Regions from separate parts of the Photorhabdus antumapuensis genome, predicted to be linked through region 4. Evidence: predicted binding sites of a transcription regulator. Region 4 holds the regulator's gene; each other region holds the start of a gene.
The links. The regulator CRP, encoded in region 4, controls carbon source genes, mostly activating them, when cyclic AMP is high. The targets are predictions, from matches to a motif close to ATGTGANNNNNNTCACAT.

Region 1 (7,831 bases), on a different contig from region 4:
TTGAATATTGTTCTGAAATCTGACGTTCAAGGGTCATGTGAAGCGATCCGCGAAGCATTGGAACAATTGTCTACCAATGAAGTGAAAGTGAAAATCATCGGCTCTGGCGTAGGTGGTATTACTGAAACTGACGCTACATTGGCTGCTGCTTCTAATGCAATTATTCTGGGTTTCAACGTTCGTGCCGATGCTTCTGCACGCCGGGTTGTTGAAAATGAAAGCCTGGATCTGCGTTATTACTCCGTTATCTATAGCCTGATTGATGAAGTTAAACAGGCAATGAGTGGTATGCTGGCACCTGAATATAAACAGCAGATCATGGGCCTTGCAGAAGTTCGTGATGTGTTTAAGTCACCGAAATTCGGTGCGATTGCAGGTTGTATGGTGACTGAAGGGACCATTAAGCGAAATAACCCAATCCGCGTACTGCGTGATAACGTAGTGATTTACGAAGGTGAGCTGGAATCCCTGCGCCGCTTTAAAGATGACGTTAACGAAGTCCGTAACGGTATGGAATGTGGTATTGGCGTTAAGAACTACAACGACGTTCGCGTCGGAGATATGATAGAAGTATTTGAAATTATTGAAATTAAACGTTCTATCGCTTAATTCCTACCGCTGGTTAATTTCATTGTTGGGGGGCTTATGCCCCCCAAATGTCAGGAGATATAGCAATGGCAAGAGAATTCAGCCGTACTCAGCGCGTTGCACAGGAAATGCAAAAAGAGATTGCCATCATTTTACAGAGAGAAGTAAAAGATCCTCGGATTGGTATGGCAACTGTTTCTGGTGTTGAAGTTTCCCGTGATTTGGCTTACGCCAAAGTATTTGTTACCTTTCTGAATGTGTTGACTGAAGAACATGATTCCGATGTGGTGAAAAAAGGTATTAAGGCATTGAATGAAGCTTCTGGTTTTATTCGTTCTCTGCTGGGTAAAGCAATGCGTTTGCGTGTCGTACCAGAACTGACTTTCTCCTATGATAATTCCCTGGTAGAGGGGATGCGGATGTCCAATCTGGTCACTAATGTCGTGAAGAATGATGAACAGCGCCGGGTTTCTGTGGATCACAAAGAGGAGAAGTAATGGGGCGTCGTCGTCGCGGTCGTGATATACATGGCGTGTTGTTACTGGATAAGCCGCAGGATATTTCTTCTAATGATGCGTTGCAAAAAGTAAAACGTATTTTCAACGCCAACAAAGCTGGTCACACTGGTGCGTTGGATCCACTGGCAACGGGTATGCTACCGGTTTGCTTGGGTGAAGCGACGAAGTTTTCCCAGTTCTTACTGGATTCTGACAAGCGTTATCGGGTGATAGCCCGTCTTGGTCAGCGAACTGACACATCTGATTCACATGGGCAGATCATCAGTGAAAGAGCAATCCGGATAAATCAGGCTCAGCTTAATGAAGCTTTGGATAAATTCCGTGGTGATACCATGCAAATTCCTTCCATGTATTCTGCACTGAAATATCAGGGAAAGCCATTGTATGAGTATGCTCGTCAGGGGATTGAGGTAGAACGCGAAGCACGACCAATTACAGTCTATGAATTACAGTTTATCCGTTGGGAAGATGATGAACTGGAATTGGAAATATACTGTTCGAAAGGAACTTATATTCGCACTATTATTGATGACTTAGGTGAATTATTAGGCTGTGGTGCTCATGTTATTTATTTAAGACGTTTACAGGTAGCGAATTATCCAAATGATCGCATGGTGACATTTGAGCAATTATATGAATTGCAAAAGCAGGCCAAAGCTCAGGAAATACCTGTGGGCGAATTAATTGATTCATTACTATTACCAATGGATAGCGCAATTGCTCATTTCCCAGAGGTTAATTTGATTCCAGTAGTTGCGGCTTATTTTAAACAAGGCCAGGCGGTGCGCAGTGCTAAATCCCCAGCTCTAGTTGAAAGTATGGTACGTGTAACTGAAGGTGATGACCGGAAATTCATTGGCATTGCTGTTATCAATGATGATGGGCTTGTTGCTCCTCGCCGTTTGGTTGTTGAAAGCCGGGATTAGGGTATTTGGGGCTATCTTGCGCTTAACTTATTTGCAGCGTAGAATGGCGCAGCTATATGTTGGGTGGCTGAATTAGAGATCGGCACCCGTAATTTTAATTTATGTATTTTTGGAGTTGTAATATGTCTCTAAGTACTGAAGCAAAAGCGCAAATTATTGCTGAATTTGGTCGTGATGCGAATGACAGTGGTTCTAGTGAAGTGCAGATTGCTTTGCTGACTGCGCAGATTAACCACCTGCAAGGCCATTTTTCAGAGCACAAAAAAGATCACCATAGCCGTCGTGGTCTGCTGCGCATGGTTTCTCAGCGTCGTAAATTGCTGGACTATCTGAAGCGTAAAAATGTAACAAGTTACACCGCGCTGATTGGGCGTCTTGGCTTACGTCGCTAATCAAGCAAGTTTCAGTGGAAAGGGGCCATATATGGCCCCTTTTCTTCTGAGAAGTCATCATACGTAACAGCATAAGAATGCTGATGATGATTTTTGGGTAAGGCTCTTCGGTTACAGAGGTTCGCGCGGCTAATGAGAGTGCTTAAAGGAGTGAGAGCTGTCATTAGTCGCGAGGATGTGGCATGAAGAGATCATTCATTGTTGTCTGCTGAATATAAAAGACAACGTTAACGAAAGGATATTATTTTGCTGAATCCGATTGTTCGTAAATTTCAATATGGTCAACATACTGTTACTATCGAAACGGGTATGATGGCTCGTCAGGCCACGGCTGCTGTCATGGTCAATATGGATGACACTGCTGTATTCGTAACTGTTGTTGGTCAGAAAAAAGTAAAAGCTGGTCAGGATTTCTTCCCGCTGACTGTTAACTATCAGGAGCGTACTTACGCCGCAGGCCGTATCCCAGGCAGCTTCTTCCGTCGTGAAGGCCGCCCAGGAGAAGGCGAAACGTTGGTAGCACGTTTGATTGATCGCCCTCTGCGTCCTCTGTTTCCGGAAGGTTTCCTAAACGAAGTTCAGATTGTAGCGACTGTGGTTTCTGTCAATCCACAAATTAACCCGGATATCGTTGCAATGATTGGCGCTTCTGCTGTGCTGGCATTGTCTGGTATTCCATTTAATGGCCCGATTGGCGCTGCCCGCGTTGGTTATATTAATGATCAATACGTGCTGAACCCAACCAGTGATGAACTGAAAAACAGCAGTTTGGATCTGGTGGTTTCAGGTACTGCCGGTGCTGTTTTGATGGTGGAATCTGAAGCAGATCTGCTGACTGAAGAGCAAATGCTGGGTGCGGTAGTGTTCGGCCATGATCAACAACAAGTGGTTATTGATAACATTAATGCGTTGGCTGCGGAAGCAGGCAAAGAGAAATGGGATTGGGTGCCAGAACCTGTTAACCAGGCGTTGCATGATCGTGTAGCTGAATTGGCAGAAAGCCGTTTGGGTGATGCTTACCGTATCATTGAGAAACAGGAGCGTTATGCTCAGGTTGATGCTATCAAAGATGAAGTTACAGCTGCGCTGTTGGAACAGGATGAAACTTTGGAAGAAGCGGAAATCCATGAAATTCTGGGCAGCTTAGAGAAAAATGTTGTTCGTAGCCGTGTACTGCGCGGTGAACCACGTATTGATGGCCGCGAAAAAGATATGGTTCGTGCGTTGGACGTACGTACTGGTGTTCTGCCCCGTACTCACGGTTCCGCATTGTTTACCCGCGGTGAAACTCAGGCTCTGGTTACTGCGACTTTGGGTACAGAACGTGATGCACAGATCATTGATGAACTGATGGGCGAACGTACAGATCGCTTCTTGCTGCACTATAATTTCCCTCCATATTCTGTTGGCGAAACAGGTATGATGGGTTCACCAAAGCGTCGTGAAATTGGTCATGGCCGTTTGGCTAAACGTGGTGTATTGGCAGTCATGCCAAAAGCTAACGAGTTCCCATACACAGTTCGTGTAGTTTCTGAAATTACAGAATCTAACGGTTCATCTTCAATGGCATCTGTTTGTGGTGCATCTCTTGCGTTGATGGATGCAGGTGTGCCGATTAAAGCTGCTGTTGCTGGTATTGCAATGGGCTTGGTGAAACAAGGTGATAACTTTGTTGTTCTGTCTGATATTCTGGGTGACGAAGATCATCTGGGTGACATGGACTTTAAAGTAGCGGGTAGCTGTGAAGGTATCAGTGCGCTGCAAATGGATATCAAAATTGAAGGTATCACCCGTGAAATTATGCAAGTTGCGTTGAATCAGGCAAAAGGTGCACGTTTGCATATTCTGAGCGTGATGGAGCAGGCAATTACCACTCCACGTGATGATATTTCTCAATTTGCACCACGCATTCATACTATCAAGATCAACCCGGACAAGATCAAAGATGTTATCGGTAAAGGTGGTTCGGTTATCCGTGCACTGACTGAAGAGACCGGCACTACCATTGAGATCGAAGATGATGGCACGGTGAAAATTGCTGCAACTGATGGCGAAAAAGCAAAACATGCAATCAGACGTATTGAAGAAATTACCGCCGAGATCGAAGTTGGCCGTATTTACGCCGGTAAGGTAACCCGTATCGTTGATTTCGGCGCATTTGTGGCTATCGGTGGTGGTAAAGAAGGTCTGGTACATATTTCGCAGATTGCTGATAAGCGCGTTGAGAAAGTGGCTGACTATTTGCAGGTTGGTCAGGAAGTACCAGTTAAAGTACTGGAAATTGATCGCCAGGGTCGTGTTCGCCTGAGCATCAAAGAAGCGACAGCCGGCACAGCTGTTGAGGAAGCATCACCAGCACCACAATCAGCAGAATAAATTTGATGTCATAAACGGTGTCTTGTAAAAAAGCGCCGTTTAACAGACTCAGGGCAGGAGGCCCAATAAATGCAATAGGTGATAGGGCATTCTTAATCAATGTCTGACTTTGGGAGTAGGAAATGAATTTTTTTCTGCGCTGGTGTTATGCTGTAGCAATACTTATTTTGGCAGGATGCAGCAGCAAGGATTGGCGTAAAAACGAAGTTTTTGCTATTCCATTACAACCTTCATTGCAGCAGGAAGTTATTCTGGCCCGTATGGAACAGATTCTTGCGAGTCGATCATTGACAGAAGATGAGTACGCACAGCTTTTATATGAGAGGGGTGTGCTGTATGATAGTCTCGGGCTGAGAGCCTTGGCACGGAATGATTTTTCTATTGCCTTGTCTATTCGGCCTAATATTCCAGAGATTTTTAATTATCTGGGAATTTACTTTACGCAGGCTGGCAATTTTGATGCCGCCTATGAAGCGTTTGATTCTGTATTAGAGCTTGATCCAACTTACAATTACGCGCGTCTGAACCGTGGCATCGCGTTGTATTACGGTGGCCGGTATAAGTTAGCGCAGGATGATCTGCAGGCGTTTTATCAAGACGATCCAAATGATCCCTTCCGTTCGTTGTGGTTATACCTGGTGGAAAAAGAATTTTATCCTAAAGGAGCGATGGTAAACTTGTCGCAACATTACGAAAGAGCGAACCGGGGGCAATGGGGCTGGAATATAGTTGAATTCTATTTAGGCAAAATCAGTGAATATACATTGATGGATCGCCTGAAAGAGAATGCAACGGATAACACTTCGCTCGCTGAGCATCTCAGTGAAACTGACTTCTATTTAGGTAAACATTACCTAAGTCTGGGGGACAAGGATAGCGCTTCTGCGTTATTCAAGCTGACGGTGGCTAACAATGCACATAACTTTGTTGAGCACCGCTATGCATTGTTGGAATTGGCGCTGTTAGGCCAGGAACAAGACGACCTATCAGAATCGGACCAGCAATAGCTGACGAACATTTCGAGATCGATTTGCAAAGTCCATCATCTTGACCGATGAGGGCTTGTTTGTTCGTTTAATTACATACTTTGAGCCAGTTCACATTTTAAATGAAAATGACCGAAATTTTTTTCAATGCGTTATGTAGACTGGCCGCCATAACTAATGAGGCACCATTACATGACCACTGAAACTGAAATCTCCTTTGCTGATCTGGGTTTATCAGCACCTATTCTTTCTGCACTGGAAGATCTTGGCTATGAAAAGCCATCTCCAATCCAGCAACAATGTATCCCCCATTTATTAAATGGTCGTGATGTGCTGGGTATGGCACAGACCGGCAGTGGTAAAACGGCGGCATTCAGCCTGCCTTTATTGCATAACATCAATGCTGAGCTGAAAGCTCCGCAGATCCTTGTGTTGGCACCGACCCGTGAACTGGCGGTACAGGTAGCCGAAGCGTGCGCGGATTTTTCTAAACATATGCGTAATGTGAATGTTGTTGCACTGTATGGTGGGCAACGTTATGACGTTCAGTTACGTGCTTTACGTCAAGGGCCACAAATTGTTGTGGGTACACCAGGACGTCTTCTGGACCATCTGAAGCGTGGTACGTTGGATCTGTCTAACCTGAGCGGTTTAGTTTTGGATGAAGCAGACGAAATGCTGCGTATGGGCTTTATCGAAGATGTTGAAAACATCATGAGCCAGATCCCTGCTGAACATCAGACTGCGCTGTTCTCTGCAACGATGCCAGAAGCTATCCGTCGCATTACTCGCCGTTTTATGAACGATCCGCAAGAAGTGCGTATCCAGGCGAGTGTAACTACCCGTCCTGACATCAGCCAGAGTTACTGGTCTGTTTACGGTATGCGTAAAAATGAAGCGTTGGTGCGTTTCCTGGAAGCTGAAGATTTTGATGCTGCGATTATTTTCGTGCGTACTAAAAATGCAACGCTGGAAGTGGCAGAAGCACTGGAGCGTAGTGGCTACAATAGTGCGGCCCTGAACGGTGATATGAATCAGGCACTGCGTGAGCAGACACTGGAACGTCTGAAAGATGGTCGTTTGGATATTCTGATCGCAACGGATGTTGCAGCGCGTGGTCTGGATGTTGAGCGTATCAGTTTGGTTGTTAACTATGATATTCCAATGGATGCGGAATCTTATGTTCACCGTATTGGTCGTACAGGTCGTGCGGGACGTGCGGGACGTGCATTACTGTTTGTAGAAAACCGTGAACGCCGCCTGCTGCGTAACGTTGAACGTACAATGAAGTTGACTATCCCTGAAGTTGAACTGCCGAATGCCGAGTTGCTGAGTCAGCGCCGTCTGGAAAAATTCGCAGCCAATGTGCAACAACAATTGGAAAGCAGCGATTTGGAGCAGTACCGTGCTCTGTTGTCCAAATTGCAACCTGCGGAAGATCTGGATATAGAAACACTGGCAGCGGCGTTGTTGAAAATGGCACAAGGTGAGCGTCCGTTGATTCTGCCACCAGATCCGGTTCGCCGTCCTCGTCGCGAGTTCAACGAGCGTGATGATCGTCGTCGCAATGGTTCCGATGATCGTGGTGAGCGGGGTGAACAACGTGGTGATCGTCCTCGCCGTGAGCGCCGTGATGTTGGTGACATGGAGCTGTACCGGATTGAAGTGGGTCGTGACGATGGTGTTGAAGTTCGTCATATCGTTGGTGCGATTGCTAACGAAGGCGATATCAGCAGCCGTTATATTGGTAACATTAAACTGTTTGCAACTCATTCTACAATTGAGCTGCCAAAAGGTATGCCAGGCGACTTGTTGTCTCACTTTACCCGTACTCGTATTCTGAATAAACCAATGAATATGCAGTTAATGGGGGATGCGCAACCATTTGAACGTCGTGAACGCCGTGGTGGCCCACGTAACGGTAATAGTAATGGCAATGCTCCTCGCCGTGATCGTGAGAATTTCAACGGTGGTGGCCGTCGTTTCAGCGGTGAACGCCGTAGTGGAGAAGGTCGTGGTGGTGAAAGTCGCGGTGAAGGCCAAAA
Region 2 (7,831 bases), on a different contig from region 4:
TGACCAATTTTTGGCAGCACATGGAAAGAATAAGCATCATACGCTTTGCTTAACGGTGCGAACAAAGGTTTAGAAAATTCAAGTACCAATAAACGTCCACCCGGCTTCAACACCCGAAACATAGAACGCAGGGCTTTTTCTTTTTCGGTAACATTGCGCAAACCAAAAGAGATAGTGATGCAATTAAAATAGTTATCAGGGAAAGGCAACGCTTCCGCATTAGCCTGCACATAGCTGACATTACCAACAATACCAACATCACGTAATTTCTCACGCCCAACCTTCAGCATAGATTCATTGATATCAGCAAGAACAACTTCACCTTTTTCACCAACGATACGAGAAAATTTGGCTGTCAGATCGCCAGTACCGCCAGCTAAATCAAGTATCCTCTGACCTCGGCGTACACCACTGGCATCAATAGCCACACGTTTCCAGATACGATGGATACCAAACGACATTAAATCATTCATTAAATCGTATTTTGCCGCAACAGAATGAAACACGTCGGCCACCATGCCTGCTTTTTCATCCTTTGCTACAGTACGGAAACCAAAATGTGTGGTTTGTTTCGTTTGGTCTACCATGTTATTTGCCCATTTTTTATTCAAAGCGTTATAAAAGTGTATCAGCCTTTCAGATAAAACCCTATCTTGGTATTAATCATTAGCACAGGGTGGTTGGCTGGCCCTATCCGCCAGTTCGGGATCAATAGGACGTTTCACTTCAACACCTAAATTACGAAAACTCTCTGCCTGGCTGATCAGGTTGCCACGTCCCTCGGTCAGCTTTTTCATTGCCAGCCGATAATTAAGTTGAGCCTTATCCAGGCTTTGCCCCAAACCTTGCATGTCATCGACAAACAAACGCATTTTATCATACATACGGGCGGCCTTATCCGCGATTAAACGCGCATTCTGGCTTTGATACTCATAGCGCCACAAGTTATTAATAGTACGCACAGCAACCAACAATGTTGATGGACTAACTAGCATAATATTGTGTTTAAGAGCCTCATCAAGCAGCTCAGGCGCCTTGTTAAGCGCAACCAAATAAGCAGGTTCAACCGGAATAAACATCAATACATAATCCAACGATTTCAGTCCGGGCAACTGTTGGTAATCTTTGCGACTCAAACCACGAATATGACCTTTAATCGAGTCGATATGCTCTTGAAGGGCTAACTCCTGCTGATGCCGATCGCCACTGTTAAAATAACGCTCATAAGCGACCAGTGACATCTTGGCATCAATGACCACATCCTTCCCTTGCGGCAAATGAACAATAACATCAGGTTGGAAACGGCGGTTACCCTCTACCTTGATATTAACCTGAGTACAAAACTCATGCCCTTCTCGTAAACCAGAAGCTTCCAGAATACGGGATAACACGACTTCTCCCCAATCTCCCTGAATTTTATTATTACCTTTAAGGGCATTTGTCAGATTGATAGCTTCCTGTGCCATCTGGACATTCAGTTGCTGTAAGTTACGGATTTCATGTGCAAGAGTATGCCGTTCACGGGCTTCCTGACCAAAACTTTCCTGTACCTGCCGATGAAGGCCATCAAGCTGTTCACGAAATGGCGCTAAAAGAGTATTGAGACTTTGCCGATTTTGTTCATCCGTACGGCGGCCCGTTTGTTCAAAAATACGATTAGCCAAATTCTCAAATTGAGTATTCAAACGTAGTTCACTGTTGATCAGCAACCGCTGCTTCTCTTCAGCCGCGAGACGACTCTCTTCCAAGCGTGTAGTCACTTCCCGCAGTTCAGATTCTTGCACGCTATTAACTTCTCTTTGAGCCCGCAATTCCTGGTTCAATTGCTCGCATTCAACACGCCAATAAGCTGATTGTTCAAGTTTCTCACTGGCAACGGCAAGCTGGCTGTCCAATTTCCGTAATTCCAATTCTTGCTGTTGAATACGTTGATGAACGGAGAACCAAACGAGAATACCACCGCCCAACAGGCCGCCAAGAGCACCTATCAACGTATATAACAACTGGATACCCACCGGTATTTCCTCTATTACACTCTTCGACCAGATAAACTAAATTGCTACTGTATAGATGTCCAGAATGATTTATACAGATGGTTCAGTCTGCGAAGCTGCTCTCAATTAACTCACCCATTGCACTAACCATTGCAAACCAAACGCGCCTGGAGCTAATACCCCAAAAGACCAGATAAGTGCAGAACAGATATTCGCTATCTGGAAATAACGCAATGGCATGGTACAAATACCTGCGACTAATGGCACAATTGCACGGAATGGCCCAAAGAATCGACCAAAGAAAATGCTCCAGATACCCCAACGTTCAAAGAAATGGTGCACTCGTGTCAGTAGTTGTGGTTTACGAGAAATCGGCCAAACTTTACTAATATCACCTTTAAAATAGGCGCCAACAATATAAGATACCCAATCGCCCAAAAAAGCCCCTGCTGCTGCTGCCAACCAAATTGGCCAGAAATTAAGACCACCTTCGCCTATTAATGCCCCCAATCCAAGCAATATGATCGTTGCAGGTAATAACAAAGAGAAAAAAGCCAGAGATTCACCAAAAGCAAGCAAGAAAACAATCGGCATGATCCAGGTATCATGAGCTTTAACAAAAGCGATTACCAGATCAACTATTTCATGAAGACTCAAATTCATATTCCTGTATTGATTAATACCACATTCAATTTAACCACCGCTGCATTAACCAGAATTAAACCAACTTTTTATTCAAGGAAATAACCTTGTAATTTCTTACGAGCAGAAAAATCAAGGCCAAGATCTTTTTCCAGCCATATATCTACACTGCCATAATGTTGGTTAATACTGTTTAATGCCGTCATTAAAAACTCTTCTCTCACGGAATAAACATAAGCGAATTTATCAACTACATCATCACTCATGGTTTTCGCATGCTCATTTAATAAATATTCACGGTAAGGAGCCAGAGTAAAGTGAGTTACTAAATAATCTTCCATTACCGTATTCAAATCAGCCCCCAGAGCAAACAATACCAGCGCAGAACCTACACCGGTTCTGTCTTTACCTACCGCACAATGCTGGACTATCCCACCTTTTTCCGGTTGTTGCAGTAATTTAACTAATGTCTTATAGGCTGAATTTTTCAGAGGCAGTAATGCATAAAGACGGAACATAAATGTTTGCGGATCAAATTGTTCCAACATATCTGATGTCAACTTCTCCAGATTCGCATTCACTTCCTCAGATAATGGATTGGCCGGGGCATGATGATAATTAGCGCCATTCCATACCAAATCGGGCTTATCCGCTATTTCACTGGTATCACGATAATCTATGATTTGAAAGAGATTTCTATTTTCCAGGAAAGATTGGTCTTTTTCTGTTAAGCGATCCAGAGAACCTGAGCGGAAAAGTAAACCTGATTTGATTTTTCCACCATTCGCTACTTTTTTACCGCCTAAATCACGAAAATTAATCCCTCCATTGAGGGGAAGTACTGATGGGTGCAATAAAGATGTTGTGATCATGATGACTTTTAATGAGTTGTTAGGTATTAAAACATTAACAGATTTCTCTTTAAAATAAGAGTGAGCCGGAATACTCCGGCCCAAAAAGTATGATTTACAACAAACGGCGAGCAGCTTCTACGACAATCCCCAATGCGTTACTTTCTGTTTTCTCAAGTAATTCAACATTAGGAATCTCCTGCTGAGTACGGTTAACAATGACACCAGCAACCATACCCGCACGTAGCCCTTGGCTTGTACACATTGTTAATAAAGTTGCCGATTCCATTTCATAATTCATGACGCCCATCGCCTGCCATTCAGCCATTGAGCCTTTGAAACGGCTCACAACCCGGCCAGAATAGGTATCGTAACGCTCCTGACCGGGATAAAAAGTATCGGAAGAGGCCGTTATCCCCACATGTACCGTTGCACCCAAATCTTTTGCTGCTTCGTACAAAGCAGTCGTACATTCAAAATCAGCAACCGCCGGGAATTCCATCGGAGCAAAATGCAGGCTGGCACCATCCAAACGAACAGCAGCGGTAGTCACCAACACATCACCAACATTGATATTTTCCTGAATTGCACCTGTTGTACCGATACGCAAAAAAGTACGCACCCCCAATTGCGCTAATTCTTCAACAGCAATAGAGGTTGACGGGCCACCAATACCCGTAGAGCACACAATGACAGCCTTACCATCAATTTCTGCCCGCCATGACGTAAATTCACGTAAAGAAGCAAGATGAACCGGGTTATCCATCAATCTTGCGATTTTTTCCACACGTTTCGGATCACCCGGAACAATAGCTAAAGTTGCGCCTTGCAGGTCGCTTTTGGTCAGACCTAAGTGAAATACATCAGACATATCAGACTCCTCAGCAAGAAAATTTATAATGAAATTAGTTGAGATCTACTGTACTGAGCATTTAGACATCTTTTAGTGATAAATGTCACTTCAAAGTAATATAAAAAAGAAAAACGTACATTATTTTGAGACATAAATCACAAAATAACCATGAGACGATAAAGAAACAGGGCATTTTCTTCCGTCCATAAACTAACTTGAATGAGCTCATATTATGGAAAAAACTATCCATTGTTTAGTTATATTTATATTTCAAACATACCGAGAAAAATATATCACGGATTATCTCATCGAAATATTTTTTCCCTGAGAGTTAATAAGGGCTAATATCCATCCCATCACAAAGAAAAATTTATCGTTTCATAACCCGGTCATAAAACAAAATATTTCCAATAAACTATCAACTGAACCAAATATAAATCACCGTCGCTATTAAAATACTCTCCTAACATTTATAAATCAACAACGCAATAAGTTGGACTATTTTTAAAATAACTTTTTCTTATGATTAACATATTAAAAAATTAACTGTATTTTTCTTGCTTATTTACCAACATATTACAATTATATTTTCAACAAAAATAAAACAATTACCAAATATAAATATCACAGTTATCCTTTTATAGGATGCATATTGTTTAGATATATTAGACTCTTTCCACCATATAGGGCACTATCTATGATGACACAAAAAACAGTTTTAATTACAGGTTTCGAGCCTTTCGACAAAGAAAAGATTAATCCATCGTGGGAAGCAGCTAAGCAATTACAGGGGCGAGAATTATGTGGGGCCCGCATTGAAGCGCGTCAGCTTCCATGTGTGTTCGACGTCTCTCTGGCTTGTCTGTATGCTGCTATTGATGATGTACAGCCTGATCTGGTCATTGCCGTAGGACAAGCAGGCGGTAGACCAAATATTACCGTGGAACGCGTGGCAATTAATATCAATGATGCTAGCATTCCTGATAATCAAGGCAATCAGCCTATCAATACCCCCATAGTCGCAACAGGCCCTGCCGCTTACTTCGCCACGTTACCGATCAATGCAATAGTTAAGGGTTTGCGTGACGCCGGAGTCCCTGCCTCCATTTCACAAACCGCAGGCACCTTCGTCTGTAATCATGTCATGTATGGCTTGTTGCATCATTTGGCATACACCAATCCTGAAATACGCGGTGGATTTATCCATATTCCTTATCTACCTGAGCAAGCAGTTCGGTATCCAGGTACTCCGAGTATGACCCTGGAAACAGTTATAACAGCGCTGGAAATTGCTATTGATGAAGCATTAAAAAACAGTGAAGATATCGCCATTCATGGAGGCGCAACTCATTAATTTGACATTCTGTTTGCGAGGCTGAAAGTTTTTCTCTGAGAAAATGACAGGCACAGAAAATATGATCTACTGATAATATCCATCAAACAGTAAAGATAATCCTCTCTGTGCCTGCACAATATCCGTATGTAAATATCAAGTACTGATACTTTATTAAATTATTAATCAGCATACCATTTACATAGGTTACTTTATAATTCAGACTGTTATTACATTGAAGTTTAGTTTATTCAACAAAACCGGTCATACCGTATGGGAATATAAATCATCTTTAGTTATGAAATTAGATATATTTTCCAAGTCTATCGATAGAATTATTTCACCCAGTATCCCACGGTTAATATCAGATTCGTCTATTTTTGTTACTTTTATTTCTGAAAGATGACCACTCATATTTTTAAAATATTCATCCTCATGATTTTTGGTTCGGATTACCCTCCGTTTTGAATACAGATCATACTTATAAACCTCTGTATTGATCTCTTCTGGAAAATACATTTGACCTACAAAAGCAAAGTGCTCTTTGTCAGTCACATCTGTGCTCAATTTTCTGATTCCAATATGAATATGAGTCGCTCTACCAGCATAAAACCCAGGATAAATAGTCGTAAAATTCACTATCCCATTCTTATCCGATGGTTGAGCTCCTCTTAGAAAATTTTTATCATCAGTTCTATTGCTAGAACCTATTCCAGCAACATTAGGTACTATATCGGGGCTGATATAACTCCAACCAGAATATTTTCCCCGACTATTACAATGCCAAATATCAACAAATAAATTATCAACCGGTTTACATGTTTTTTTATCCATGACAGTAATTTTCAATAAAAAAGGTATTCCTACTTCTGAATCGGTAATATCCCTTCTTACAATTTTGTCATTTCGGAAATACGGCCCTGATATCTGCTCTGGCGCAAGCGTACATACGCCTATTCCATGTTGTGGGGATAACTTTGCCTCCGCACGAGCTAAACTCATCGGAGCAAGTGCCGCAGTCGCCGTAATAGCAGCACTGCTTTTTAAAAAATTTCTTCGAGAGCTACTTTTCTTACCTTGCAAATTATTAACATCCATATAATCCTCTCTTTAATTATTAAGTTTCTATTACAATGCTTCCATCTTGTTAATACCCCAGTTATTTTGTTAATAAAATATACTTTTTCAAATACCAATATGGCATATATAAGTTACTAAAAGTTTGGTAATAGAAAAGATCCCAGCTAAGCCGTATCACAATGCGCTACTGCAAAAAAAAAAGATTATTTTATGAAAAATGCCCATCACCAATTAATGGTGACAGGCAAATTGCTGGATTAATTATTTCACTGATTCGCGGAGGCGTTTCGCCGCTTGTACCATGTTTGCCAGTGACTGGCGAGTTTCAGTCCAACCACGGGTTTTCAAGCCACAATCCGGGTTAACCCACAAACGTTCAACCGGAATACGATCAGCCGCTTTACGTAATAGTGCTTCAATCCATTCAATACTGGGTACGTTAGGTGAATGAATATCATAAACACCTGGCCCGATCTCATTCGGATAAGAGAAGTTTTCGAATGAATCCAACAGCTCCATATCTGAACGGGAAGTCTCAATAGTAATCACGTCCGCATCTAATGCTGCAATGGAAGGCATAATGTCATTGAACTCGCAATAACACATATGAGTGTGAATCTGCGTGTCATCTTTAGCAATTGCAGCATTCAATTTAAATGCTTCTACCGCCCAATCAAGATAGGACTGCCACTCTTCCCGGCGCAGTGGTAAACCTTCCCGCAATGCTGGCTCATCAATCTGAATGATACCAATGCCCGCTTCTTGCAAATCGTCCACTTCATCACGCAGTGCCAATGCAATCTGCTTAGCAATCGTCTCACGGCTGACATCTTCCCTTGGGAATGACCAACAGAGAATTGTCACCGGCCCAGTTAACATCCCTTTGACAGGTTTCTCCGTCAGCGATTGAGCATATTTAGCCCATTCTACAGTGATAGCTTCAGGACGGCTGACATCACCAATAATCACTGGTGGCTTAACGCAGCGAGATCCATAGCTCTGAACCCAGCCATTCTGCGTAAAGACAAAACCGTCGAGGTGTTCACCGAAATACTCCACCATGTCGTTACGTTCAGCT
Region 3 (7,831 bases), on a different contig from region 4:
GCTTCTGATGTTATCCGCACTGAACTGGCTGCGCTACGTGCAACGAATAAACCCGTGGTGGTTTCTATGGGGGGAATGGCGGCATCCGGTGGCTACTGGATCGCTACCCCGGCTAATTACATCATCGCAAACCAAAGTACGTTGACGGGTTCCATCGGTATCTTCGGTGTCATCACCACTTATGAAAACAGTCTGGAACATATTGGTATCCACACTGATGGCGTCTCCACGACACCACTCGCGGGCATTTCTGTTACTAAAGGACTTAGCAAAGAATTCTCAGCACTGATGCAGCTTAATATTGAGAATGGCTATAACAACTTTATTGGCCTTGTTGCTACTTCACGCCATAAAACACGTGAAGAAGTCGATAAAATTGCTCAGGGGCATGTGTGGGTTGGTAACGATGCGAAAACTAATGGATTGGTCGACCAATTAGGGGATTTCGATGATGCAGTCACCAAAGCGGCTGAATTGGCAAAATTGGACAACCCAGCGCTTGACTGGATGCAACCTGAAATGTCATTCAGTGAGTTGCTGATGAACCAGTTGACAACAACCGCGCAAGCTATCGTACCGGAAGCGGTTCAAGCCTGGCTCCCCGCTCCATTGGTGCAAGTAGCTCAGGAAGTAAAACAACAGAGTGAGTTCTATCGCCATCTGAATGATCCACAAAATCGTTATGCATTCTGTTTAAATTGCGGAGATATTCGCTAAACAACCGATAACAATGCATGATGCTAGTCATAGCTCGATTAATTTAGCCTGACAAACCCTGTCAGGCTTTTTTTATTTTGCAATACTCCTATAATCCTGCTGATCTTTTTATGAGGTACAATCATGCAGAAGAAATCTATTTATGTCGTCTATACTGGCGGAACCATTGGAATGCAGCACTCATCTCAGGGATACATTCCCGTTTCCGGGCATTTACAACACCAACTAACTAAGATGCCCGAATTCCATCGACCGGAAATGCCGACATTCACCATACGTGAACATCAACCGTTGATCGATTCTTCTGATATGACTCCAGAAGACTGGCAATTTATCGCTGATGATATCCGAGAAAACTACCATGATTATGATGGGTTCGTGATCCTGCATGGTACGGATACAATGGCATTCACGGCATCTGCCCTCTCCTTTATGTTTGAAAATCTAGGTAAGCCAGTCATTGTCACCGGGTCACAAATCCCGCTGGAAGCACTGCGCTCTGATGGGCAGACAAACTTGTTGAATGCGCTTTATCTTGCCGCTAATTACCCAGTTAACGAGGTCAGCCTGTTTTTCAATAATAAACTGTTTCGTGGGAACCGGACCGTCAAAGCCCATGCCGACGGTTTCGATGCTTTTGCCTCACCAAACTGTTCTCCATTAATGGAAGCCGGCATTAACATCAAAACCTTCAATGCATGTTCTGCCCCTGTCAATCACGGTGAGTTTATTACTCATCAGATTACCCCTCAGCCCATTGGTGTAATCACCATTTATCCCGGCCTTTCCAGTCAGGTTGTGAATAATATTTTAATGCAACCGGTTAAGTCTCTCATCCTGCGCTCATATGGCGTCGGAAACGCGCCTCAGCACCCTGAATTATTGAAAGAGCTAAGACAGGCAACAGAGAGAGGGATCGTGGTTGTTAATTTGACTCAATGCATTTCTGGCCGAGTCAATATGGAAGGTTATGCAACGGGCCATGCTCTGGCAGAATCGGGGGTGATAAGCGGCTACGATATGACTTTTGAAGCAACTTTAACCAAGTTGCACTATTTACTCAGTCAACCCTATAGCAATGAAAAAATTCGTTATTTAATGCAACAAAATTTACGTGGTGAATTAAGTTATACCTAATAGATTTCGAGTTGCAGCGCGGCGGCAAGTGAACGAATCCCCGGGAGCATAGATAACTATGTGACTGGGGTGAGTGAAAGCAGCCAACAAAGCAGCAGCTTGAAAGATGAAGGGTATATATTGATAAATAATCAAGGAAAGAGATGAAAACAGCCCTATTACTTATTGATCTACAGAACGACTTCTGTACCGGCGGCGCTTTAGCCGTAGAAGAGAGTGAACAAGTCATTGTTGCGGCAAATCAAGCAATTGCTATTTGTCTGAAACACAATATCAGCATTATTGCCAGCCAAGACTGGCATCCTGCTGAACATATGAGCTTCGCCGTAAATTCCGGCCAGAAGATCGGTGATATCGGTCTATTAAACGGTATTCCACAAGTATGGTGGCCGGTACACTGCGTTCAAAGCCAGCATGGCGCTGATTTCCATCCACAGCTAAACAAGCAAGCAATTCTCGAAATTTTCCACAAAGGTGAAAATCCACAGATCGACAGCTACAGTGCGTTCTTCGACAACGGCCATCAGAGTAAAACCCGGCTTGATGACTGGCTGCAAACACAGCAAATTCAACGTCTGTTTATTATTGGTATCGCCACTGACTATTGTGTGAAATTTACCGCGCTGGATGCGCTGGCATTAGGTTATGAAACCTGGGTCATTACTGATGGTTGTCGGGGGGTTAACCTTAGTCCAAATGATAGCCAATCAGCATTCAAAGAGCTAAAAGAGCAAGGCGCTATATTGATAGAACTTGATCAACTAGAGGGTGCTCTTCTCTGATATCAATCTAAGGCTAGGCTGAGTTTTACACACTCAGCCTGTTCATCACCTATTTGCCAAAGATTATGGTTTGAATGTTGCCACCATTTCAGACTGAAAGATCGCTTTCAGTTCTTGTTTACTCTTCATCACCAACTGACCATCAGTACCAATCGTCATATGTTGCGGATCATGGTTATGCCTTGATTGCCATAGCATAATCATTTGCAAACTATGCTCTTTCTGCTCTACCGTTAGAGGCACACCATCCTGCCATTTACCCAGTTCTACTGCCTGAACCAGGCGTTGATATATTTCTGGTGTCATTACAGATAACAGATCATCCAGTTCCATTGATATTTCCTCATTATTTTCCAGAATTAGCTGAAACGATTCTTAGCGTAAACTAAGATTATGCCCGCAATAATAAAAACAATTAACCTACTGTTTTTTCGCCTGTATTTTCATCAGTAAAGCTTAATGCAGCCGAGTTGATACAAAAACGCTCTCCCGTTGGTTGCGGACCATCAGGGAACACATGCCCCAAATGAGCGTTACAATGACCGCAACGAACCTCAATACGATGCATATTGTGACTATCATCATCAAGATACTGCACTGCATCATGAGTGGCAGGCTGGTAAAAACTCGGCCAGCCACAACCAGCATCAAATTTAGTGTCGGACATAAATAACGGCTGCTCGCAGCACAAACAATGATACACGCCACTTTTCTTATTCTGTAGCAATTTCCCTGAGAATGGCGGCTCTGTCCCGGCATTCTGGGTTACATGACGCTGAATATCAGTAAGTTCTTTATAAAGGGAAATTTCAGGGTTATTAGCCATAACGACCACCTTAATAATAAGACTCATGTTCTCAATAAAATTGATTAATAATAACAAAAAATTAACATTACATCAGTGGAATTTATTTTAAGCGGTTAACTGAATCTGTTTATCCTACTATTTGTGATGTGACTCGCATATCTAACCAATTAACTTTCAATATCTGTCTGCACCTTGATAATGGTGGGCGGCTCAATGGCCAGTACCCTATAGCAAGCGTCTAAATGATGAACTCAAAGCTAATGTTTTTCGGCTATTGACACGATTCCGCTTGACGGCTGGCAAGGTTTTGGTAACTTTAGTAATAATTTTTAATTCACTAAAAAATAGCTGGTGGAACACTATGACTATCAAAGTAGGTATCAACGGTTTTGGTCGTATTGGCCGTATTGTTTTCCGTGCTGCACAAGAACGTTCAGACATCGAAATCGTTGCAATCAACGATTTGCTCGACGCCGAATACATGGCTTACATGCTGAAATACGATTCAACTCACGGGCGTTTCAACGGCACTGTTGAAGTAAAAGACGGCCACTTGGTTGTTAACGGCAAAGCTATCCGCGTTACAGCAGAAAGAGATCCAGCTAACCTGAAATGGAATGAAGTAGGTGCTGACGTTGTTGCAGAAGCAACAGGTATCTTCCTGACTGACGAAACTGCACGTAAGCACATTGCCGCTGGTGCGAAAAAAGTTGTTCTGACCGGCCCGTCCAAAGATGACACGCCTATGTTTGTTATGGGGGTTAATCACCAAACTTATGCAGGTCAGGAGATCGTTTCCAATGCTTCCTGTACCACTAACTGTCTGGCACCGCTGGCTAAAGTTATCAATGATAAATTCGGCATTGTTGAAGGGCTGATGACCACTGTTCACGCAACAACAGCAACTCAGAAAACAGTTGACGGTCCTTCTGCGAAAGATTGGCGTGGTGGTCGTGGCGCTGCTCAGAATATTATCCCATCATCTACCGGCGCAGCTAAAGCTGTTGGTAAAGTTATCCCTGAACTAAATGGTAAGCTGACTGGCATGGCTTTCCGCGTTCCTACTCCTAACGTATCGGTTGTTGACCTGACTGTACGTCTGGAAAAATCAGCCACTTATCAACAAATCTGTGATGCAATCAAAGACGCGGCGGAAGGTGAATTGAAAGGCGTTCTGGGTTACACCGAAGATGACGTCGTATCTAACGATTTCAATGGAGAAAAACTGACTTCTGTGTTTGACGCCAAAGCTGGTATCGCTCTGAACGACAACTTTGTGAAACTGGTTTCTTGGTATGACAACGAAACCGGTTACTCTAACAAAGTTCTGGATCTGATTGCTCATATTTCCAAATAACTGAGTAATTACTTTGTCTGAAAAGAGCTGCCTTCCCCGGCAGCTCTTTATTTCAATCTGTATACAACATGCGTTATTCTTGAGCCATGCCATATCCCAGCTTTGGTTTTACAAGGTTATACGCATGAACGATAAAATTTTTACGTTGCCGATTGCAGAACAGATTTCTCCTGCTATTAGTCAACGAAATATAGATGGGTTCCCACTGATAGTCGTCTCTCATCCTAAAGTTCGTGGTGCAATCAGCCTGCAAGGGGCGCATCTCATCGTCTGGCAACCCAGTGGTGAAGAGCCGGGGTTATGGCTGAGCAAGAAAACCGCATTTGTAGCAGGTACCGCTATCCGCGGTGGTATACCTATTTGCTGGCCTTGGTTTGGTTCCGCCGGAGCACCAAGTCACGGCTTTGCCAGAATTCTTCCCTGGGAATTTAGCGCACATAATGAACATGAAAATGGCGTCATATTAACTTTCACGCTGAAAGACAATGAATATACCCATAAATTGTGGCCTTATGATTTTACCTTGATTGCCCGTTTCAAACTGTGTGAAACCTGTGAAGTGGAGCTGGAAACCTATGGTGATTATCAAGCAACTTGTGCCCTGCACACTTATCTGAATATAGGCGATATTAATCAGGTTTCAATTAGCGGTTTAGGTAAATATTTTACTGATGCGGTTGCTGACAAACAGCAACACACCACGGCAGAGCATCTTATTTTCAATGGTCGCACTGATCGCATTTATACCAAGCCGGAAGATTTTAATTTGATAAGGGATAAATCGCTGAAACGGACTATTGAAATTCACCATTACCATCACAGTGATGTTGTATGCTGGAATCCAGGTGCCCAATTATCGAATAGCATGAAAGATATGGACAATGAAGGTTATAAAAATATGGTTTGTGTAGAAACAGCTCGCATCAATAAGCCACTAATCTCTAAAGATGATAGTCCAGCCCATATTTCGGTTTTAATCCGTTGCCGGAAAGATTACCAGTAAATATCTCACTCATTCACATTAGAAAGACTGAATACTATCCCATGAATTCAGTCTCTATCCAATATTATCGCCATGAGTAATTAAAAACTATATGTAATTAAAAACTATATGTAACACCTGTCCAAACAATACTTGAATATGACTTATTAACCATTGGACTATCTTTAATTTCACTCGGTAAACGCTCAACACGCCCCATCATAAATACAGACCATTCCTGGTTAAATTTATAATTAGCAGATAATTCCAGATAGGGCGTCCAGCTATCATCTGGCGTGTGTTTTTCTAATCCGCTACGGCGAGATTCACTATCTTTAATGCCATATTCATAACGATTTTGTTTTTTACTATTCCAAACCACACCTAATCCTGGTTGTAATGACCAATCATCACTTTTAAATTCATATAAATAAGCCAGGTCAATCGTTATGCCTTTACTTTTACTCAACGTATCCGCAGCAAAAGAGCTACGCAACGTTCCCCAATCTTCAATATGACGATAGCTAAAGCCGCCCATCATGGTATCATGGCGACGATCCAGCTTTTTCATCTGCTTATCTTCATTATCTTTTGGGCGGAAATTTTGCGGATAGTAATAAACATCTAAAGATAGCTGATCTTTTGGTTCATTCCACAAATAATACCCAGCGGCTAAAGTATGAAAATAGAAATTGTCACTTTCATAATTAACCATTGGAACAAACAACACTTTATCTTTATTCTTTACCCCTTTATAAGGTGATGCCTCAGCCAAAACAGAGGCGCCAATTGACCACTGCCCCGCATAAGCTAAAGATGAAGAAAGACAAAAAGTGACGACTGTGGCTAAAATTTTAGCTTTGTTGATCATGATTAACTATTTCCTTTAAAACAATTATGCGATTAGCTATATCAAGTGTAAAAGATCGTTTCCCTCATTTCCAAGTAATAATGTCCTATGTTTCTCAAAGAGCACAATATGTTTATACCCTTCATCTTTCAAGCTGCTGCTTTGTTGGCTGCTTTCACTCACCCCAGTCACATCGTTATCTATGCTCCCGGGGATTCGTTCACTTGCCGCCGCGCTGCAACTCGAAATCTATTAGGTATAGTGCCCACCCAATTTTTCTGACGAAAATAAACAGATTATAGAAAACAAAGATATATTAATTTAGCGAAAACGGTAACTTATTTCCTGCAATAATACCAGAAACTCACGACTATTTAACACGCTATCGGGTATTTAACGGCACATAGATACCGGAACCCGATCTGCCAATGCACACAATAATTCATAGCCAATTGTTCCAGAACTCTCCGCCACATCATCCACCGGCAAATTTTGCCCCCATAATTCAACAGGACTGCCAATTTGGGCCTGCGGACAAGGCGTTAAATCCACCGACAACATGTCCATTGATACTGTACCTAATACTTGGGTCCTGACGCCATCGACAATAATCGGTGTTCCCGTCATTGCACGACGGGGATAACCATCGGCATAGCCACAGGCGACGGTACCGACTCGCATAGAGCCCGACGCTGTATATTTACTGCCATAACCAATTTTGTCTCCTGCCTTGAGATTCTGAATAGCAATAATCTCACTTTGTAGACTCATCACTGCTTTCAACCCAATATCGGCAATATCTTTCCATTTTCCACTCGGTGAGGCACCATAAAGCACAATACCGGGACGTACCCAATCTCTATAAGTTTGTGGATACCACAAAGAAGCGGCTGAATTAGCCAGACATTGAGAAATATCCAATCCCTGACTGACCGAATTAATAACTTTAAGTTGTTCAGTAACACCGATCTCCTTATTATCCGCATTCGCAAAATGTGACATTAACGTTATTTGCCCAATTTGCCGGATACCTTTTGCTAATGATAAAACCGTTCTATATTGATCCGCGGGAAATCCCAATCGATTCATACCGCTATTGAGTTTGAGATAAATATTGATGGGTTTACTCAAATTGGCCGCTTCTATTGCTTCAAGTTGCCAATGGCTGTGCACTACCGTTGTCAACTGATATTCATCA
Region 4 (7,831 bases):
TCGGAATATCTGTGGTTCTATGTGATCCAATTTCAATCCTGGTTTTGGCTCTTATGGTTTCTCCTTCTTCGACCGATATCTTGTAGCTGGGCAATTGCAGAATGAAAGGGGTAGATAAGTGTAATGTGAAACGGTTCCTGGGTGGTTTTAAGTTCATGTGTTGCTGTAAGGTCAACATAGCTAATGTAATATTTTTTGTACGCATTAGTACTGATTTGTTGTCTATGTAATGCATATTAGATCCAGATCGCATAAATATGTAATTAAACTACATTTGGTGGTGTCAAAATGAACAAAATCGCCGGCTGAATCGAGATAATTGCTGAAAATAAATTACAAAAGGGCTTTTTCTAATAAATAAAATAGGGTAGAGTTATTGGCGTAGGGTACAGAGGTAAGATGTTCTATCTTTCAGACCTTTTACTTCACGTAATCGGATTTATAGCTGAATATTAGCTGCCCCAGTCAGTTTTGACTGGGGCATTTTTTCATCTGAATTTAATTGGTGGGAATGAAAAAGGCGGTATTAACTATGGTTTTCAACTTGAACGGCTTTCGAACTGAACCATATGTCCAGTTTCTGTTGTAATTTATCGATCCCGATTTTTTTCAGGGCGGAGAAATATTCCACTTGAATATCTCCATTGAGAGCTGCTAACTCTTCACGTACTTTATTCAACTGGCTTTTACGGGCGCCGGATGTCAGTTTATCGGCTTTAGTCAGCAATGCTATAACGGGTACATGCATTGCCACCGCCCATTGGATCATTTGCTGATCAAGATCTTTCAGTGGATGACGGATATCCATCAGCACTACCAGCCCAAGCAGGCATTCACGTTTTTGCAAATATTCACCCAGTGCTTTTTGCCATTTACGTTTTATCTCTTCCGGTACTTCGGCATAGCCATAGCCGGGTAAGTCAACCAGACGAATACCTTCTTCTACTTCGAATAAATTGATGAGTTGTGTGCGGCCTGGTGTTTTACTGGTACGGGCGAGACTTTTCTGTTTCGTCAGGGCATTTAGCGCGCTGGATTTACCCGCGTTTGAACGGCCGGCAAACGCGACTTCAATGCCCATCTCTTGAGGCAGATGGCGAATATCAGGTGCGCTCGTGATAAAACGGGTCATATGATAGTTGTGGTTTTTGATGGTCAAAATGATTATCTCCCTGAGAAATGCACTGAATATATGCCAAAGGAGATTATACCGATAGCCACTGTTGGTTGACAGGATTAAAAATAATGACATATTTCTGATGGGTTGAACCGAACTTGTTATTTTGTTACCGATGACGATCCTGTTTGTGAAATAAAATCTAACCTGTTATTGAAAGGATAAATTTTTCTTCAAAGCACCCGTCGATTGATAGCGTAAATGTAGGTAAATATTGAGCACGATGTTGAAGAGATTATTAGAATTGATTCAGTTTGTGTTGTTGACCTTAATAATATAGGAACCCAGAATGTTTAAACGTATTTTAGTAGCCCTTGTAACTGCATGCTCTCTGAGCGCAATGGCGCCTCTGGCTTTGGCGGCGGGAGAAACTCATGTGAAGCTGACAACAACGGAGGGTAATATTGAACTGGAATTAAATAACCAGAAAGCTCCAATTACAACGAAAAACTTTATTGAATACGTCAATGAGGGTTATTACAACAATACAATCTTCCATCGGGTAATCCCTGGATTTATGGTGCAGGGTGGTGGTTTTACCAAAGATTTGCAGCAAAAAGCGACTAAAGCCGCTATTAAAAATGAGGCGGATAATGGACTGCGTAATTTACGTGGAACTATCTCTATGGCACGTACCGCTGATAAAGACAGCGCCACCAGTCAATTTTTTATTAATGTAGCGGATAATGCTTTCCTTGATCACGGTCAGCGTGACTTTGGCTATGCAGTATTTGGTAAAGTCGTAAAAGGTATGGATGTTGTGGATAAAATTTCTCAAGTTAAAACGGAAAACGTTGGCCCATATCAGAATGTACCGGTTAAACCAGTCGTTATTCTGTCTGCGGAGATTATTCCTTAATTTTTTCCTATTACTTTGGCTGTGGCAGTTTCTGGTCTTCCGGTTAACTTTCATCAGATTAACAAACTGGCCTGCATTAAATGGAGGCCAGTTTCACAGTTATTCATACATCTTTTGGGTAAATTTTTTATTTACTTCGGTTCGTGGATAATATCTGTCTTTGTAGCATTTCTTCTCTTTACTCTCACAGTGTACGCCGTTACTTAAAGTGTAAGATGAAAAGTCGACATCTTTTCCATCACCAAACTCTTTTTTCAGGTGTTCTACCGCTTTTTTGCCTAAATATCTTTCGGTTAATTTTAGCGATAGCCCTTGTTGATCAGAGCAATATTTTCCTTTTTTATCACAAACAACCCCTTTTTCTGGAAAGAAAATGTTGGCAGCTTTGTTAACAGCCAGAGTGGGGAAGGACAGCAAAAAAAGAGATGCTATAATCAGTTTTGTCTTCATAACAATTACCTTTACTTATTGAATATCAAAATAGGGCACATGTTTTGTAGGGTATGAGAGTAAGTTGATTGAGGAAAAAACAGCCATTGATTTTGTTGTACTATGCTACAAATATTGATGTGCTATGATAGCCGCCCCGTTGTCGCGAGGCCGTTTTACCTGGAGCCAGTTGTGCAGGATAAACAAATTGCAGGAGTGGCAGGGCAACAAATACAGCGATAAAAATGAGTAGGATAGACTCCTATGTTACTAATAATAGATAACTATGATTCTTTTACATATAACTTATATCAATATTTTTGTGAATTGGGTACAGATGTTTTAGTTAAGCGTAATGATGAATTGCAACTTGAAGATATTGAGAGATTGATGCCTACCCATTTGGTTATTTCCCCAGGCCCTTGTACCCCAAATGAAGCAGGCATTTCTCTGTCTGCGATTTCTCATTTTTCGGATAAGTTGCCGATTCTTGGTGTTTGTCTTGGACATCAGGCAATTGGGCAAGCGTTTGGTGCCCGCGTGGTAAAAGCCAGGGAAGTGATGCACGGAAAAACTTCTGCTATTCATCATAATCAGCAAGGTGTGTTCAAAGGGCTTAACCGGCCATTGACCGCGACTCGTTACCATTCATTGGTGATTGCCGCAGAGACGTTACCAGCCTCATTTGAAGTCACCGCATGGAGCCAGCATAATGGCAACGTCGATGAAATTATGGGCATTCGTCATCGCACTCTACCACTGGAAGGTGTGCAGTTCCATCCTGAAAGTATTCTCAGTGAGCAAGGTCACCAGTTACTAAGCAACTTTCTGAGATATTAACAGATACCGATAATTTCTTCATTTATCCATCTTTTTCATTTGCCCATCTTTGATTTTTTATGCATATTTGGTGATTATGTTTTCACTTCTGAATGGCGTGTATATAAAAAACGGGTGGGAAAATGAAGGAGCATACCGCAGTAGATAGAAATACATACGATCAAGTTATGTTGCCAATTTATTCACCAGCGCAGTTTATACCGGTGAGAGGGCAAGGTAGTCGTGTATGGGATCAGCATGGGAAAGAATATATTGATTTTGCGGGAGGGATTGCTGTTGTGGCTTTGGGTCATTGTCACCCCGCGTTGGTAGATGTTTTGAAGCAGCAAGGGGAGAAACTTTGGCATATCAGTAATATTTTCACCAATGAACCCGCTTTGATTCTGGCGCAGAAACTGATTGATGCGACTTTTGCTGAGCGGGTATTTTTTGCTAACTCAGGAGCGGAAGCGAATGAAGCAGCATTTAAACTAGCTCGCCACTATGCAATTACTCGTCACAGTCCTTATAAAACCAAAATTATCGCATTTCATCAGGGTTTTCATGGTCGAACCCTATTTACTGTCTCTGTGGGTGGTCAGCTAAAATATGCTGATGGTTTTGGGCCAAAACCTGCGGATATTATTCATGTACCTTTTAATGACTTAGATGCAGTGAAGGCCGTCATAGATGACCATACTTGTGCTGTTGTATTAGAACCGGTTCAGGGAGAAGGGGGAGTTATGCCGGCAGCACCGGCATTTATTCATGGGTTGCGTGAGCTTTGCGATAAGCATCAGGTGTTGTTGGTGTTTGATGAAGTGCAAAGTGGGATGGGACGTACTGGTAAGCTATTTTCTTATATGCATTATGACGTTACGCCGGACATTATTACCACGGCAAAAGCATTGGGAAATGGTTTCCCTATCAGCGCCATGTTGACGACAGAGAATATTGCTTCAGTGATGACGCCGGGAACTCATGGTACAACTTATGGCGGTAATCCATTGGCTTGTGCAGTTGCAAATGTTGCTTTTGATATTATTAATACACCAGCGGTTCTGGCGGGAGTTGAAAAACGCCATAATTTAATGGTGAATTTTCTGAATGATATCAATCAGAAATATTCGATATTTGGTGAAGTCCGAGGAAACGGTCTGCTGATTGGTGCGGAACTCAAAGCGCCATATCAGGGAAAAGCTAAAGATATTCTGCAACTGGCGGCTGAAAATGGCTTAATGTTGTTGAGTGCGGGTGGTGACGTATTGCGTTTCACGCCTTCGTTGATTATTAGTGAAGAAGAGATTGCTCAAGGAATGGAACGGTTGGAACTGGCAATTAACCAGTTGGTGTAATTAAGTATAAGAGAAATCAGCGCAATATAATGCGCTGATTAATCAGGAATTAACGGGTACCGTAAACAACAATTGTTTTGCCGTGTGCGGAGATCAAGTTTTGATCTTCTAGCATTTTCAGAATACGACCAACCGTTTCGCGGGAACAGCCAACAATCTGACCAATTTCCTGACGTGTGATTTTGATTTGCATCCCGTCAGGGTGGGTCATTGCATCTGGTTGTTTCGCCAGATTCAATAAAGTTTGGGCAATCCGGCCGGTAACATCCAGGAAAGCTAGATTACCGACTTTCTCAGAAGTTGTTTGCAAACGGTTTGCCATTTGGGCAGATAAACGCATCAAAATATCCGGGTTTACCTGAATCAGTTGACGGAATTTTTTATAGGAGATTTCAGCCACTTCACAGGCGCTTTTGGCCCGAACCCAGGCTGTACGCTCTTGCCCCTCTTCAAATAATCCAAGTTCACCAATGAAATCTCCCTGATTTAAATAGGAGAGGATCATCTCTTTGCCTTCTTCATCTTTAATCAAAACCGCAACAGAGCCTTTTACGATGTAGTAAAGCGTCTCTGCTTTTTCGCCTTGATGAATAAGCGTACTTTTAGATGGATATTTATGAATATGGCAGTGTGACAAAAACCATTCAAGAGTGGGGTCTGTTTGTGGCTTGCCGAGAACCATTCGCTTCATCCTCTGTTGTTATCGCTGCCTAAATAACACGAGAATCTAAAAGCTTCTCGTCAGGCTGGCTTATAAAGACACTAGCTTAACATATTAGTTTGTTGAAAAACCGACAGGTGAGGGTTTTATATAGGTTATCTGAAATTTGAACCTTAGGGTATTGATCTTAACCTATATATACCTGGCCCGCTTCTGTTTTTAACACAGGAAAAGGCTTCTGTCTTGTCTTGTGTTGTTTCAGCATAATAAACCGCTCATTAGATTGCCAGTTTAATACTGAAAGAGTAGGCTTGGATGCAAAGAGCGACTTAAGAGGTATTTATGCAAGCGCGGGTAAAATGGGTTGAAGGATTGTCTCTTTTGGGGGAGTCATCTTCCGGTCATCAGATCATGATGGATGGTAATGCCGGCGATAAGGCACCGAGCCCAATGGAAATGGTATTAATGGCAGCCGGTGGTTGCAGTACGATTGATGTAGTTTCTATTTTGCAGAAAGGCAGGTATGACATAAGAGATTGTGAAGTAAAGTTAACTTCCCGCCGTCGTGAAGAGACGCCACGCTTGTTTACTCATATTAATCTGCATTTTATTGTTACGGGTAAGGATTTAATAGATAAAGCGGTTGAACGTGCAGTCATGCTTTCCGCAGAAAAATATTGCTCTGTTGCGTTGATGTTGGGGAAATCAGTTGAAATTACCCACAGTTTTGAAGTTAAAGATATAGATTAAGATATTATTTCTTGATTAAAAAATAACATCAGGTAACTAATATTTCAGTTACCTGCTTTTTTAACTGAATAATATAAGATGCAAATTTAGCTACCAGATTTTCTAAATTTACCTCAGGCGCTGATTAACAAATCTTTTCCCCTTCCAGTAATCGCTGTACCAATGGCGTCATAATTAATTCCATTGCTAGTCCCATTTTTCCACCGGGGACCACGATGGTATTAATGCTTGAAACGAATGAGCCTTGTAACATTGCTAACAAGTATGGGAAATCAATTTGAGTCAGATCACGGAAGCGGATGACAATAAAACTTTCATCCAGTGATGGAATGGCTTTGGCTGAGAATGGATTGGATGTATCAACGGTAGGGACACGTTGGAAGTTGATATGTGTTCGCGAGAATTGTGGCGTAATGTAGTTAATATAATCATCCATAGAACGCACGACGGAATCCATCACAGCTTCCTGCGAGTGTCCTCGTTCTCCGGTATCGCGGACAAGTTTCTGTATCCATTCAAGGTTGACAATCGGCACGACTCCTACTAGCAGATCAACATGACTGGCAACATTATGTTGTGGTGTGACAACGCCACCGTGCAGACCTTCATAAAACAGCACATCGGTCTGCTTGGGTAAAGATTCCCACGGTGTAAATGTACCGGGGAGCTGGTTGTAAGGAACGGCATCGTCATAGGTATGAAGGTACTTCCGACGGCGGCCTTCACCGGTTTCACCATAATCAATCATGGTTTTTTCCAGCATGCCAAAATCATTGGCTTCTGGCCCAAAATAACTGATATGCCTTCCTTGCTCTTTGGCTTTACGGATTGCGGCATCCATTTCAGGGCGGGTGTAACGGTGGAAACTATCTCCTTCTATCTGCGCTGCACTGATGTTAAGTTGCTGGAAAATCTTACGGAAAGCTAAACTAGTGGTGGTTGTTCCGGCACCGCTGGAGCCGGTAATGGCAATAATCGGATGTTTGGCAGACATTCAGTAAACTCCATAATGTTAAGAATGGAACATTTTTTTTGGCACAATATTGATACTCTCATGCAGTTCAGACCACACCAGCATAACATCTCCCCGTTCCAATTGATGGCGTATGTCTGCGACTTTCTGCTCAAGCGATTTTTCATCTTCGCCATAGTCAGTGCCTTCCCGGAGGACAAAGCTCTCTATCAAATTTAGCAGAGTTTCTGGTTCCAGTTGTTGCCACGGAATAATCATTGTGGTTGCTCCAGATAAGATGACAGCCAATTTGGGATGCGTTGTTCCAGCCACATTTGTGGCTTCTTCAATGAACCACTGACAAAGCCGACATGTCCACCATATTCTGTCATTTGGTATTCAATATTTTTGGGTAACATTTTGAGATCAGGGACAACTTCCGGTGCCATAAAGGGATCGTCTTTAGCATGGATAATCAGTAGTGGCACGGTAATATCAGGCAGACGCGGCAGAGCACTACATTGGCGGTAATAGTCCGCTGCATTTTTAAAACCGTGGATTTTTGCGGTCACAATTTCGTCAAATTCCCGAATGTGTTTCAATCTTTTTACCTGAGACAAATTAATGGGGAGTGAACCGGGGTAGCGTAACAATTTGCGGGTGGCATTACGTTTCAGGCTATTAAGTAAATAGCGTTCATAAACCTGAGAAAATCCTTTTTCTATCCGCAGGGAACAGGCTTCCAGCATCAGAGGAGCGGAAACAATAACGGCAGCGTTGATCCGGGCATCTGTTTTTTCTTCTGCCAGATAGCAGGCCAGCATATTAC

Region 1: the regulator CRP is predicted to act here: its motif matches at 5,886-5,903, upstream of yrbN (protein YrbN).
Region 2: the regulator CRP is predicted to act here: its motif matches at 4,432-4,449, upstream of udp (uridine phosphorylase).
Region 3: the regulator CRP is predicted to act here: its motif matches at 3,584-3,601, upstream of msrB (peptide-methionine (R)-S-oxide reductase MsrB).

Annotation. Positions count from the first base shown of each region.
Region 1 is NZ_JAHZMK010000021.1:100,410-108,240, reverse strand. Features, by position in the region: gene infB (translation initiation factor IF-2) at 1-609, shown strand, start outside; gene rbfA (30S ribosome-binding factor RbfA) at 675-1,085, shown strand; gene truB (tRNA pseudouridine(55) synthase TruB) at 1,085-2,032, shown strand; gene rpsO (30S ribosomal protein S15) at 2,155-2,424, shown strand; gene pnp (polyribonucleotide nucleotidyltransferase) at 2,671-4,800, shown strand; gene nlpI (lipoprotein NlpI) at 4,923-5,807, shown strand; gene yrbN (protein YrbN) at 5,909-5,989, shown strand; gene KZ793_RS08590 (DEAD/DEAH family ATP-dependent RNA helicase) at 5,979-7,831, shown strand, end outside.
Region 2 is NZ_JAHZMK010000021.1:16,279-24,109, forward strand. Features, by position in the region: gene ubiE (bifunctional demethylmenaquinone methyltransferase/2-methoxy-6-polyprenyl-1,4-benzoquinol methylase UbiE) at 1-587, opposite strand, end outside; gene rmuC (DNA recombination protein RmuC) at 660-1,955, opposite strand; gene KZ793_RS08260 (DedA family protein) at 2,121-2,657, opposite strand; gene KZ793_RS08265 (tyrosine-protein phosphatase) at 2,726-3,508, opposite strand; gene udp (uridine phosphorylase) at 3,603-4,358, opposite strand; gene pcp (pyroglutamyl-peptidase I) at 5,038-5,694, shown strand; gene KZ793_RS08280 (intradiol ring-cleavage dioxygenase) at 5,938-6,771, opposite strand; gene metE (5-methyltetrahydropteroyltriglutamate--homocysteine S-methyltransferase) at 7,015-7,831, opposite strand, start outside.
Region 3 is NZ_JAHZMK010000028.1:45,703-53,533, forward strand. Features, by position in the region: gene sppA (signal peptide peptidase SppA) at 1-717, shown strand, start outside; gene ansA (asparaginase) at 841-1,854, shown strand; gene pncA (bifunctional nicotinamidase/pyrazinamidase) at 1,998-2,636, shown strand; gene KZ793_RS12995 (YeaC family protein) at 2,700-2,969, opposite strand; gene msrB (peptide-methionine (R)-S-oxide reductase MsrB) at 3,052-3,462, opposite strand; gene gapA (glyceraldehyde-3-phosphate dehydrogenase) at 3,806-4,801, shown strand; gene KZ793_RS13010 (D-hexose-6-phosphate mutarotase) at 4,926-5,804, shown strand; gene KZ793_RS13015 (MipA/OmpV family protein) at 5,902-6,654, opposite strand; gene dadX (catabolic alanine racemase DadX) at 7,027-7,831, opposite strand, start outside.
Region 4 is NZ_JAHZMK010000023.1:30,320-38,150, reverse strand. Features, by position in the region: gene KZ793_RS23065 (hypothetical protein) at 400-456, shown strand; gene yihA (ribosome biogenesis GTP-binding protein YihA/YsxC) at 527-1,159, opposite strand; gene ppiA (peptidylprolyl isomerase A) at 1,467-2,036, shown strand; gene KZ793_RS09505 (YcgJ family protein) at 2,136-2,486, opposite strand; gene KZ793_RS09500 (aminodeoxychorismate synthase component II) at 2,730-3,305, shown strand; gene argD (bifunctional acetylornithine/succinyldiaminopimelate transaminase) at 3,428-4,639, shown strand; gene crp (cAMP-activated global transcriptional regulator CRP) at 4,689-5,321, opposite strand; gene KZ793_RS09485 (OsmC family protein) at 5,643-6,050, shown strand; gene KZ793_RS09480 (phosphoribulokinase) at 6,175-7,044, opposite strand; gene KZ793_RS09475 (YheU family protein) at 7,063-7,281, opposite strand; gene KZ793_RS09470 (hydrolase) at 7,278-7,831, opposite strand, start outside.